Regions from separate parts of the Pantoea sp. X-Soil-ISGK-355 genome, predicted to be linked through region 2. Evidence: predicted binding sites of a transcription regulator. Region 2 holds the regulator's gene; each other region holds the start of a gene.

Region 1 (4,213 bases), 1.6 Mb from region 2:
GTGAAGATCATCGCAATGTCATGCTCATCGGCTGCCGCAATCACTTCTTCATCGCGGATGGAGCCACCTGGCTGGATAACGCAGCTCACGCCTGCCGCGGCGGCGGCATCAATACCATCGCGGAACGGGAAGAAGGCATCTGACGCCATGGCTGAGCCTTTCACTTCCAGACCTTCATCGGCTGCTTTAATACCCGCAATTTTAGCGGAGTAGACGCGGCTCATCTGACCCGCGCCAATGCCGATAGTCATGTTGTCGCGTGCATACACAATGGCATTGGACTTAACGAACTTCGCGACTTTCCAGCAGAACAGCGCATCACGCAGCTCCTGTTCTGTTGGCTGGCGCTTGCTGACTACACGCAGCTGGCTGGCGTCCACCATGCCGAGATCACGATCCTGGACCAGCAGGCCGCCATTGACGCGTTTAAAATCCAGCGCGGCAGTGCGGTTTTGCCACTGGCCGCAGATCAGGACACGAACATTCTGTTTCGCAGCGGTAATTTTTAGCGCGGCTTCGGAAACGGCAGGCGCGATGATCACCTCAACAAACTGGCGGCTGATAATCGCCTGTGCCGTCGCTTCATCCAGCTCGCGGTTAAAGGCAATGATGCCGCCGAACGCGGAGGTCGGGTCGGTCTGGTAAGCACGCTCATAGGCTGCCAGCAGATTGTCACCGGTCGCGACACCACAGGGGTTAGCATGCTTAACAATGACGCAGGCGGGTTCACTGAACTCTTTAACGCATTCCAGTGCCGCATCCGTGTCAGCAATATTGTTATAGGAGAGCGCTTTGCCCTGAACCTGCTGCGCGGTCGCTACTGACGCTTCAGTAATGTTCTCTTCTATATAGAAGGCAGCATCCTGATGGCTGTTCTCGCCGTAACGCATATCCTGCTTCTTAATGAAGTTCAGATTCAGGGTACGCGGGAAACGGCCAGCGGGCTGATTGCGTTCACCGTGATAGGCCGGCACCAGGGTACCGAAGTAGTTAGCGATCATGCTGTCATAGGCGGCGGTATGTTCGAAGGCTTTGATGGCCAGATCGAAACGGGTCTCAAGCGTCAGCGCGTTCTCATGCGCATCCATTTCAGCAATGATGGCGTCGTAGTCACCGCTGCTGACCACAATGGCGACATCTTTATGGTTCTTGGCAGCAGAGCGCACCATGGTCGGGCCACCGATGTCGATGTTTTCCACCGCCTCTTCCAGTGAACATCCTTCACGGGCGACCGTCTGTGCAAAGGGATAGAGGTTAACGACCACCATGTCGATTGGGCTGATGTCGTGCTGCGCCATGATGGCATCATCCTGGCCGCGACGACCCAGAATGCCGCCATGCACTTTCGGATGCAGGGTTTTGACGCGTCCATCCATCATTTCCGGGAAACCGGTGTAGTCAGAGACTTCAGTAACAGCCAGACCCGCATCCGCCAGAAGGCGAGCGGTTCCACCTGTGGAGAGCAGTTCGACACCGCGACTTGAGAGCGACTGAGCAAATTCGAGGATACCGGCTTTGTCAGAGACACTGAGCAATGCGCGGCGTACAGGACGAGGTTGTTGCATGGTGGTTTATCCCTTGGCTTTGTTTCGCGTATATAAGAGCGTTACGTCAGGCTTTACAGCGGTTTTCTCTTCTATATAAGAAGAAAAGATCAAAAACCTCAGGTAACGCCCCGAAAAGGGGTGTCCGGAATATTGCCCGGCATTGTAGCGAAAACGTTTGCGTGATGCTCGCCTAAATTCATTCAGCCTGCTCTGTGTGGATAACATTGTGCGTAACTGCGTATAACAGCGGCTTTTGCTGTGGAATGCAGCGAACGCTCTTTTTTATGCAATTTATGGGTTGCGACTCTCCGGCAACTCCCTATAATGCGCATCCATCAACACGGCACACCGGAAACGGGAAACGGGTTGAAGGTTCAGGAGACTGACCCGCCGGAGAAAAACTTCTGAGAAAGAGGTTGACTCTGCAGGAGGAAAGCGTAATATACGCCACCTCGCGACAGGACGCTAACGCACTGTTCGCACTGCTCTTTAACAATTTATCAGACAATCTGTGTGGGCACTCGCAGGATTGATATCAGCGTCTCCGGACGCACAAAAATATCAAAGCCTCACGAGTGAACACATAATGAAATTCATTATGACGTTTTACAGATGAGCATCGCTGCACTTGTTGCAGCAAATCAAACTTAAATTGAAGAGTTTGATCATGGCTCAGATTGAACGCTGGCGGCAGGCCTAACACATGCAAGTCGGACGGTAGCACAGAGAGCTTGCTCTCGGGTGACGAGTGGCGGACGGGTGAGTAATGTCTGGGGATCTGCCCGATAGAGGGGGATAACCACTGGAAACGGTGGCTAATACCGCATAACGTCGCAAGACCAAAGAGGGGGACCTTCGGGCCTCTCACTATCGGATGAACCCAGATGGGATTAGCTAGTAGGCGGGGTAATGGCCCACCTAGGCGACGATCCCTAGCTGGTCTGAGAGGATGACCAGCCACACTGGAACTGAGACACGGTCCAGACTCCTACGGGAGGCAGCAGTGGGGAATATTGCACAATGGGCGCAAGCCTGATGCAGCCATGCCGCGTGTATGAAGAAGGCCTTCGGGTTGTAAAGTACTTTCAGCGGGGAGGAAGGCGGTGCGGTTAATAACCGCGCCGATTGACGTTACCCGCAGAAGAAGCACCGGCTAACTCCGTGCCAGCAGCCGCGGTAATACGGAGGGTGCAAGCGTTAATCGGAATTACTGGGCGTAAAGCGCACGCAGGCGGTCTGTTAAGTCAGATGTGAAATCCCCGGGCTTAACCTGGGAACTGCATTTGAAACTGGCAGGCTTGAGTCTTGTAGAGGGGGGTAGAATTCCAGGTGTAGCGGTGAAATGCGTAGAGATCTGGAGGAATACCGGTGGCGAAGGCGGCCCCCTGGACAAAGACTGACGCTCAGGTGCGAAAGCGTGGGGAGCAAACAGGATTAGATACCCTGGTAGTCCACGCCGTAAACGATGTCGACTTGGAGGTTGTTCCCTTGAGGAGTGGCTTCCGGAGCTAACGCGTTAAGTCGACCGCCTGGGGAGTACGGCCGCAAGGTTAAAACTCAAATGAATTGACGGGGGCCCGCACAAGCGGTGGAGCATGTGGTTTAATTCGATGCAACGCGAAGAACCTTACCTACTCTTGACATCCACGGAATTCGGCAGAGATGCCTTAGTGCCTTCGGGAACCGTGAGACAGGTGCTGCATGGCTGTCGTCAGCTCGTGTTGTGAAATGTTGGGTTAAGTCCCGCAACGAGCGCAACCCTTATCCTTTGTTGCCAGCGATTCGGTCGGGAACTCAAAGGAGACTGCCGGTGATAAACCGGAGGAAGGTGGGGATGACGTCAAGTCATCATGGCCCTTACGAGTAGGGCTACACACGTGCTACAATGGCGCATACAAAGAGAAGCGACCTCGCGAGAGCAAGCGGACCTCACAAAGTGCGTCGTAGTCCGGATCGGAGTCTGCAACTCGACTCCGTGAAGTCGGAATCGCTAGTAATCGTGGATCAGAATGCCACGGTGAATACGTTCCCGGGCCTTGTACACACCGCCCGTCACACCATGGGAGTGGGTTGCAAAAGAAGTAGGTAGCTTAACCTTCGGGAGGGCGCTTACCACTTTGTGATTCATGACTGGGGTGAAGTCGTAACAAGGTAACCGTAGGGGAACCTGCGGTTGGATCACCTCCTTACCTGAAGATACCTTCCGGCGCAGTGTCCACACAGATTGTCTGATAAAAAAGTAATGAGCAGGACGGCTGCGAAGTCGTGACACTATCGTGTCCCCTTCGTCTAGCGGTTAGGACTCCGCCCTTTCACGGCGGCAACAGGGGTTCGAATCCCCTAGGGGACGCCACCTGCTTGGTGACAGGTGAAAGATGTCTCCATACAGTATCTCAAAGCCGTTCTGGCTGCGTAAGCAGCCGGGTCGCGTTTGAGATATTTGCTCTTTAACAATCCGGAACAAGCTGAAAATTGAAACGACGTGTCGCTTTCATTCTCCGTAACAAGAATGAAAAACGCGGCACGTTCGAGTCTCTCAAATGCTTGCAGTCTGCAGCGTTGCAAAACGCCTGTGGGTTGTGAGGTTAAGCGACTAAGCGTACACGGTGGATGCCCAGGCAGTCAGAGGCGATGAAGGACGTGCTAATCTGCGTAAAGCGACGGTA
Region 2 (4,213 bases):
GATTGCATGGGTTGCAAAGATTAATATTAAAAGGCATTACAGTTTTTAAAAGAACTGGACTAGAATGGCCTGGGCACTGATCCTGGATCAGATTAATCTCAACTTTGTCGCGGTGCGTAGTGGCCCTGACAACTTAACTAATCAACGGACTATGCGTTTAATCATTACGCTTTTCATGCTGGCCTTTGCGCAACTGTTTTTCAACGTCGCTGCTGCTTCCCCGCACACGCCGGTGAACGTCAGTACGCATAAAGCAGAAAAAAAGAGTGCGCGCGATGATGAGCGCCGCAAGCGTCGCCAGGTAAAAACGGTGACCAAAAAAACTCGCCTCAGCCCTGTTCAAAAACTCAAAACGAAAAAACAGAAAAAAGTCGAACTCACTGCTAAACAGACGCCTGCTAAGAAGACCTCGCTTAAAACCGCCCGTATCAGCAAAAGCAAAGAAAAAAATAAAGAAAAAAAACGCTATGGTCATCAGCGCCTGCTGAAAACCGCTGAGGTCACCACCAGCGAACCTGGCACGATTAAAATGAGCAAATCACACCGTCAGCGCTACCAGAAAGCGCGAGAAACCGCGATGACGAAGCTGATGGGACAGCTGGGTAAACCGTATCAGTGGGGCGGCACCTCACCACATACTGGTTTCGATTGCAGCGGTCTGGTCTGGTATGCCTATAAAGATCTGGTGAAGTTTAAGATCCCGCGTACCGCTAACGAGATGTATCACCTGCGTGACGCAGCACCGATTAAGCGTGAATCGCTGGAGAAAGGCGATCTGGTCTTCTTCCGCATTAACGGTCGCGGTACGGCGGACCACGTCGGCGTTTACCTGGGCGATGGCAAGTTTATTCAGTCGCCACGTACCGGCAAAGATATTCAGATCAGTGCATTAGGCGAAGATTACTGGCAGCGCCACTATATTGGTGCCCGTCGGGTGATGACGCCGAAAACCATTCGCTGAGCAGCACTACAGTCCGAAAAAAGCCGGGATTATCCCGGCTTTTTTTATTAGTGCAGAATGGCGGTAAAACTGAAAGCCACAATCATCAGCAGACAGCCGACAGTGGTCATTAACGCCAGTTTAAGATCGGTACTCATTGTTTGCTCCTTAGTCACACACTTTGTAGGGATATGGCATTTTCCCACAGGGTCCGGTAAAAATCTCGTTTTATCCGTTCAGCCTTGTTAGAATCTCGCCTTTGTTGCGCAACGCGTGCAACCCTGATTCCGTTTGCGCATCTTTTGAGGCGTTTTTTCTCCGCCAGAAGCCTGTTTACCGGCCAGAAAAGCCGCATTTTTGCGGAAAAAACCCTGAGCAGACGCAAACGTTTAACATTACGCTTATCATAGAGTTAGGTAAGCACTGGAGTCCGATTTTCATGGCAACAATTAAAGATGTGGCGAAACGCGCTGGCGTCTCAACGACCACCGTTTCGCACGTCATCAATAAAACCCGCTTTGTCGCTGAAGAGACGCGCGAGGCGGTCTGGCAGGCAATTAAAGAATTGCACTACTCGCCGAGCGCTGTAGCACGCAGTCTGAAAGTAAACCACACCAAGACGCTGGGTCTGCTTGCCACCTCCAGCGAAGCGCCCTATTTCGCTGAAATTATTGAGGCGGTTGAAAATCACTGTTTTGATAAAGGCTATACGCTGATTCTGGGTAATGCGCATAACGACCTGCAAAAACAGCGCGCCTACCTCAGCATGATGGCGCAGAAGCGTGTCGATGGCCTGCTGGTGATGTGCTCTGAGTATCCGGACGATCTGCTGCAGATGCTGGAAGAGAACCGCAATATCCCGATGGTGGTGATGGACTGGGGCGAATCGCGCGCCGACTTTACCGATACGGTTCTCGATAATGCCTTCCAGGGCGGCTATCTGGCGGGACGCTATCTGATTGAACGCGGACACCGCGATATCGGTGCCATTCCGGGTCAGATGGAGCGCAATACCGGCGGCGGACGCCATGCCGGTTTCCTGAAGGCACTGGAAGAAGCGGGAATTCAGCCGCGCGCGGAATGGATTGTGCAGGGTGACTTTGAGCCAGAGTCGGGTTATCAGGCGATGCAGCAGATCCTGTCGCAAAAGCAGCGCCCGACCGCCGTCTTCTGCGGCGGCGACATCATGGCGATGGGGGCCATTTGCGCCGCCGACGAGATGGGTCTGCGCGTGCCGCAGGATATTTCGGTAATCGGTTATGACAATGTGCGCAACGCACGCTATTTCGCCCCTGCCCTGACCACGGTGCATCAGCCTAAAGCCCAGTTGGGTGAGAAGGCGCTGGATATGCTGCTCGACCGCATCACCAGTAAGCGCGAAGTGTCACAAACGATTGAAGTCCATCCGACGCTGATTGAGCGCCGTTCAGTGACCGATGGTCCGTTCCGCGACTATCGCCGCTAATCCTCGCTTAACCACTCCTGATTAAGCGTTTGCGCATCACCCAGATAGCTGAGCAACCAGCCTGTCGCCGGTGATGCGCGATCCTCGGCCCAGCTAACGCAGCAGGGGCTGTCCGGAAATGCTACCGGAAGCGTTAGCTCCACCAGCTCGCCACTGTCGAGCAGTGGCCTGGCCAGATGCCCCGGCACCATCGCCACGCACAAGCCCGCCTGCACGCATTCCAGTCCGGTTTGCCACTCCGGCACCACCAGCCTGCGCTGGTTATCCAGCGTCCATGTCATACGACGCGGCAGTGCGCGTGATGTATCTTCCAGCACCAGGGACGGCCAGCTACGCAGCGTGTCGTCATCTATCTGGCTCGCCTGCGTCAGCGGATGATCGGGCGCGACCACGCAGCGCCAGTTGAGCGTACCCATATCGCGAAACGCAAACCGTCCGCCCACCGGAATTGCCTGGGTGGCCCCAATCGCAACTTCTACCCGGCCATCGGCCAGCGCATCCCAGACACCATTAAAAACTTCATAGCTGATGATCAGCTCCATATCGGGGAAGTGGCGATAGAAATCTTTGACCAGCTGCCGGGTGCGCTGAGGTTTGGCGATACGGTCAACGGCAATGCTGAGCTGCCCGCGCCAGCCATTGGCCAGCTGCTGACACTGCCGCCGTGTAGCAAGCATTTTTTTGATGACGCTGCGCCCTTCCCGGACAAAATGTTCGCCTGCTGGCGTCAGCACCACTTCACGATGCTGGCGTTCGAACAGCGGCACCGCCAGCCAGTTTTCCAGCTGACGCACTGTATAGCTGATGGCAGAAGGTACCCGATGCAGCTCCTGCGCGGCTGCGCTGAAGCTGCCCCCTCGGGCAACCGCGTCAACGACCTCTAATGCATATTCTGACCACATAATCTGCCTTCAAAAATTTTAACAGCAACCGGCAAATATTACCGTTTCACAGCGGCAAACGCACCTTTTACACTCTGCCGCGTTTATCCTGCAAAAATGAGAATGAGATGCTGTCGAATAAAGGATTTATGCCCTATCTTGCCCTGCTGAGCATGCTCGGATTTTTAGCCACTGACATGTATCTGCCCGCCTTTGGTGCGATGCAGCACACCTTTAATACCTCGCCCGGCCTGATTAGCGCCAGTATGAGCCTCTTTCTGGGAGGCTTTGCCGTGGGTCAGCTTTTCTGGGGACCGCTCTCCGACCGCATCGGCCGTAAGCCGGTGCTGCTGGCCGGACTGACCCTGTTTGGCGTCGGCTGTGCGGGCATGCTGTGGGTGAATGATATTACTCTGATGCTGGCGCTGCGCTTTGTGCAGGCCATTGGCGTCTGTGCTGCCGCCGTGAGCTGGCAGGCATTGGTGGTGGATCGCTACCCCGCCGCGCGCGCCAACAAAGTCTTTGCAACGATTATGCCGCTGGTTGCGCTCTCCCCGGCGCTGGCCCCGTTGCTGGGTGCCTGGCTGATCGGTCACTTCCACTGGCGTTCGATTTTTCTGGTGCTGACACTGATTGCGGTGGCGTTGATTCTGACCACCCTGCGTCTGCCCACAGTACGCCCGGAAGCACGCGAAAAAGGAGCACAGCCCGGCTTTCTCACCCTGCTGAAATCCCGGGTCTACAGCGGCAACGTGCTGATCTACTCTGCCTGTTCTGCCAGCTTCTTTGCCTGGCTGACCGGATCGCCGTTCATTCTGGCGGATCTGGGTCTCTCGCCCGCCGATATCGGCCTGAGTTATGTACCCCAGACCCTCGCCTTTTTAATCGGTGGATTTGGCTGTCGCGCCCTGCTCAACCGCTTTAACG
Region 3 (4,213 bases), 1.9 Mb from region 2:
TGTGCTGTTCAGCAGCGAGAAGCTGGTGGTTAACGCTGACCACGATGTACTGAACGCCGTTGAACAGGCGGTGAAAAAAGCCGGCTTCCAGCTCGCAACCCCATCAGCCACGTCGGCCACATTCCCCGCTAAGCCCGACTGGCAACATAACCGCATGCTGATTTTACTGGCACTGCTGGTGATCGCCAGCAGCGTTCTCAGCCAGTTCGCACCCGTCTGGGGCGATCGGCTGTTTGTGCTGACCACCTTGGTCGGCCTGATCCCGGTGGCGCGCGGTGCCTGGCAGCGTCTGCGCAGCGGATCGCCTTTTACCATTGAAACCTTAATGACCCTGGCGTCGGCTGGCGCACTGATCATTGGCGCGCACGCCGAAGCCGCGATGGTGCTGATGCTGTTTCAGCTGGGCGAAAAGCTGGAAAGCTATGCCGCCTCCAGGGCACGCAGCGGCGTCACCAGTCTGATGGCGTTGCGGCCTGAATCGGCGATTCGTCTGGAACAGGGCAAACGCAGTGAAGTGCCGCTGGCGGCGCTGCAACCGGGTGATGTGATTGAAGTCGCGGCGGGCAGCCGCCTGCCGGTCGATGGCTGTTTAATCAGCCCGCTCGCCAGTTTCGATGAGAGCGCGCTGACCGGTGAGTCGCTGCCGGTGACGCACACCAAGGGTGAAAAAATCCTTGCCGGTGCCACCAGCGTGGATCGGCTGGTGATGCTGGAAGTGGTATCGAAGCCGGGTGAAAGCGCGATTGACCGTATCCTGCAACTGATCGAGGAAGCGGAAACGCACCGTGCGCCGGTCGAACGCTTTATCGACCAGTTCAGCCGCATCTACACGCCGCTGGTGATGCTGCTGTCGCTGCTGGTCATGATGGTGCCGCCCCTGCTCTTCGCAGGCGACTGGCAGCCGTGGATCTATAAAGGGCTGACCCTGTTACTGATTGGCTGCCCCTGTGCACTGGTGATCTCAGTGCCAGCAGCCATTACCTCGGGGCTGGCTGCGGCGGCGCGTCAGGGCGCACTGATCAAAGGCGGTGCGGCGCTGGAGCGGCTGAGTTCGGTGCGCAGAATGGCGTTTGATAAAACCGGTACACTGACGCTGGGCAAGCCACAGCTGACGCAGATCCTGCGCTTTGGTACGGCCAGCGAGTCAGAGATGCTGGCGCTGAGCGCCGCTGCGGAACAGGGTGCCACCCACCCACTGGCCAGCGCTATCGTGGCGGCCGCGCAGGCGCGTAACCTGGTGATTCCTGACGCGCAGGATCAGCAGGTGCAGGCGGGACGCGGCATCCGTGCGCAGGTCTCAGGCCAGCAGATTCAGCTGCTGACGCCCAGCCATACGCCCGGTCTGACGCCGCAGCAAAATGCGCAGATAGCGCAACAGGAAGCCGAAGGTGAAACGCTGGTGGTGCTGATGCGCAATGGCGAAGCACTGGGTGCGCTAGCTCTGCGCGATCAGCTGCGCGACGACGCCGCCGATGCGTTAAAAGCGCTGAAAAAGCTGGGTATTGAGAGCCTGATGCTGACCGGTGATAACCCGCGCGCTGCGGCGACCATTGCCCGCCAGCTGGATATTGATTATCGCGCCAGCCTGCTGCCCGCCGATAAAGTCGCGGCGATCCGTGAACTGAGTCAGCAACAGCCGCTGGCGATGGTCGGGGATGGCATTAACGACGCGCCAGCAATGAAAGCGGCAACGCTGGGCATTGCGATGGGCAGCGGCACCGATGTCGCGCTGGAAGCGGCCGATGCGGCCCTGACGCGTAATCAACTCAGCAATCTGGTGCCGATGATAGCACTGGCACGCCGGACACGGCGCATCATCCGCCAGAATGTCGGTATTGCGCTGGGGCTGAAGGCGATTTTCCTGGTCACTACCCTGCTGGGTCTGACCGGACTCTGGCTGGCCGTGCTGGCAGATTCCGGGGCGACCGCGCTGGTCACGGCCAACGCGCTGCGGTTACTGCGACGTCGCGCCTGAGTAAAAAGCGCTGTCTGAAGAGTGCGGTTAACGGCGGCCTGAACGGCTGCTGTTAACCGGCTATACCTTTGCGGATCAGAAACTGATAGGGCAGCGTGTCGGTCTGCTGCGCCAGCAGGCCATGTTCCATAAAGCGGCAGAAGCCGGGAATATCGCGGGTCGTTGCCGGATCATCGGCGATGATCAGTAACGTCTCGCCATCCTGCAGGCTGCGTACGGTTTTGCGCACCATCATCACCGGCTCCGGGCAACGCAGGCCACGGGCGTCCAGCTGATGGTCGGCAGAGGAAAAGGCATCGCTCATAATCAACTCGGTTCAGGTAAGGGGCGCTCATTCTAGCGCGTGCTGGCGGTGAAGCAAGGCGATAACGATTGCGTTAAAATTAACCATTGCATAAAAAGCACAACGCGGTAATATGCCGCCGCTTTTTGCTCATAAAACTGCCAGGCGCTGCCCGAACGGCGTCCCGCAATGGGTTCCCTCACCCCAACATTAAAAAGGTTGAATATGCTCGCATTTTCTTCACGTCAGCGCATGCATGCGCTTTTCTGGCTATCGCTGTTTCACCTGCTGGTGATCACCTCCAGTAACTACCTGGTTCAGTTGCCGATCTCCGTCTTTGGCTTCCACACCACCTGGGGCGCGTTCAGCTTCCCGTTTATCTTCCTGGCGACCGATCTCACCGTGCGTATTTTTGGCGCACCGCTGGCCCGACGCATTATTCTGGCCGTAATGATCCCGGCGCTGTTTATCTCTTATGGCGTCTCGGCGCTGTTCTATCAGGGTGAATGGCAGGGCTGGCAGGCGCTGGAAGTGATGAACCTGTTTGTGGCCCGTATCGCCTGCGCCAGCTTTATGGCTTATGCACTGGGTCAGATCCTCGACGTTCATGTCTTTAACCGTCTGCGTCGTCTGCCTCAGTGGTGGATAGCACCCGGCTGCGCCATGTTCCTGGGGAATATCAGCGATACCCTGGCCTTCTTCTTTATCGCCTTCTATAAAAGCCCCGATGCGTTTATGGCGCAGCACTGGGTTGAGATTGCTCTGGTAGATTACAGCTTCAAGGTGCTGATCTGCATGGTCTTCTTCCTGCCCGCCTACGGCGTACTGCTCAATGCCGCGCTTAAACGTCTGGCTGAACGCCAGACCGCCCGCCAGGTCAATTTCGGCTAAGTGCCCATACGGTTTCCACTCCTATCCGCTAAGATCTTCTGACAATCATCAGGTTGCGTTTGCAACCTGATTCCTGTTGTATTAATGCCTGACTGGAAACTTAAAAAGGGATTCTGATGCGCAACCTGGTGAAATATGTAGGAATGGGTTTACTGGTACTTGGCCTGGCGGCCTGTGACCAGAAGAAAGATGAAGCGGCGAACGACAACGGCGTCAGCGCCAGTCAGTCGGCGCAGACCGTCACGCTGATGGATGGCAAACTGAGCTTCTCGCTGCCACCAGGCATGTCCGATAAAAGCGGTAAACTGGGTTCGCAGACTACGAACATGCACGTTTATGCGGATGAAACCGGTGCCCGCGCCATTATTGTGATTGCCGGTGACCCGACCAATGATGGTCTGGATGTGCTGTCGCAGCGTATGGAACAGCAGCAGCGTAACCGCGATCCACAGTTGCAGGTGGTGTCGAACAAATCTGTGACGCTGAAAGATCAGCCCGCCCAGCAGCTGGATACGGTGATTTCTGCTAACAACCAGACCTCATGGTCTTCCGTGGTTCTGGCAAAAGTGGATGGCAAGCTGGTGACACTGCAGATTACGCTGCCAGGCGATAATCAGCAGCAGGCACAGAGCGATGCTGACAACATTGTGAAAAGCATTACGCTGAAGTAAAACAAAAGGCGGGCTTCCCACCGGGAAGCCCGCCTTTGTTCACAGAACTTTATAAGCCTGTATTTTCCCGGATATATTTCCGCGCTTTCACCGCATACTCAAACGGATTGGCCAGCGCCGGATCCTGCTCCGCTTCCACCACCATCCAGCCTTTGTAGCCGTAATCGTCCAGGATTTTAAACACAGGTTTGAAGTCGATCACGCCATCGCCAGGTACGGTAAAGGTGCCCTTTTTGACGCCCTCCAGGAATGAGAGATGGTTCTCGCGCACCTCAGCCACCACTTCATCACGCACATCCTTAAGATGAACATGGAAGATGCGCGGCAGATATTTTTCCAGTACCGCCAGCATCTTCTGCTGGGAGCCTTCGGAGTAGTAGACGTGGCCGGTGT

The links. Region 2 encodes PurR, which represses purine synthesis genes. Its sites were predicted from a motif close to CANGCAAACGTTTGCNTG; they were not measured.
Region 1: purH (bifunctional phosphoribosylaminoimidazolecarboxamide formyltransferase/IMP cyclohydrolase) is a predicted target of PurR. The motif match lies at 1,712-1,729, and genes of this name have one in related genera.
Region 3: tusA (sulfurtransferase TusA) is a predicted target of PurR. The motif match lies at 2,337-2,354, and genes of this name have one in related genera.

Annotation. Positions count from the first base shown of each region.
Region 1 is NZ_AP035971.1:280,688-284,900, forward strand. It holds gene purH (bifunctional phosphoribosylaminoimidazolecarboxamide formyltransferase/IMP cyclohydrolase) at 1-1,565, opposite strand, end outside; rRNA gene AC6I8J_RS01225 (16S ribosomal RNA) at 2,197-3,736, shown strand; tRNA gene AC6I8J_RS01230 (tRNA-Glu) at 3,826-3,900, shown strand; rRNA gene AC6I8J_RS01235 (23S ribosomal RNA) at 4,131-4,213, shown strand, end outside.
Region 2 is NZ_AP035971.1:1,831,445-1,835,657, reverse strand. It holds gene AC6I8J_RS08450 (C40 family peptidase) at 152-961, shown strand; gene cydH (cytochrome bd-I oxidase subunit CydH) at 1,009-1,098, opposite strand; gene purR (HTH-type transcriptional repressor PurR) at 1,380-2,405, shown strand; gene punR (DNA-binding transcriptional activator PunR) at 2,402-3,307, opposite strand; gene punC (purine nucleoside transporter PunC) at 3,415-4,213, shown strand, end outside.
Region 3 is NZ_AP035971.1:3,779,523-3,783,735, forward strand. It holds gene AC6I8J_RS17460 (zinc/cadmium/mercury/lead-transporting ATPase) at 1-1,975, shown strand, start outside; gene tusA (sulfurtransferase TusA) at 2,028-2,279, opposite strand; gene AC6I8J_RS17470 (7-cyano-7-deazaguanine/7-aminomethyl-7-deazaguanine transporter) at 2,484-3,149, shown strand; gene AC6I8J_RS17475 (DcrB family lipoprotein) at 3,266-3,820, shown strand; gene iolE (myo-inosose-2 dehydratase) at 3,870-4,213, opposite strand, start outside.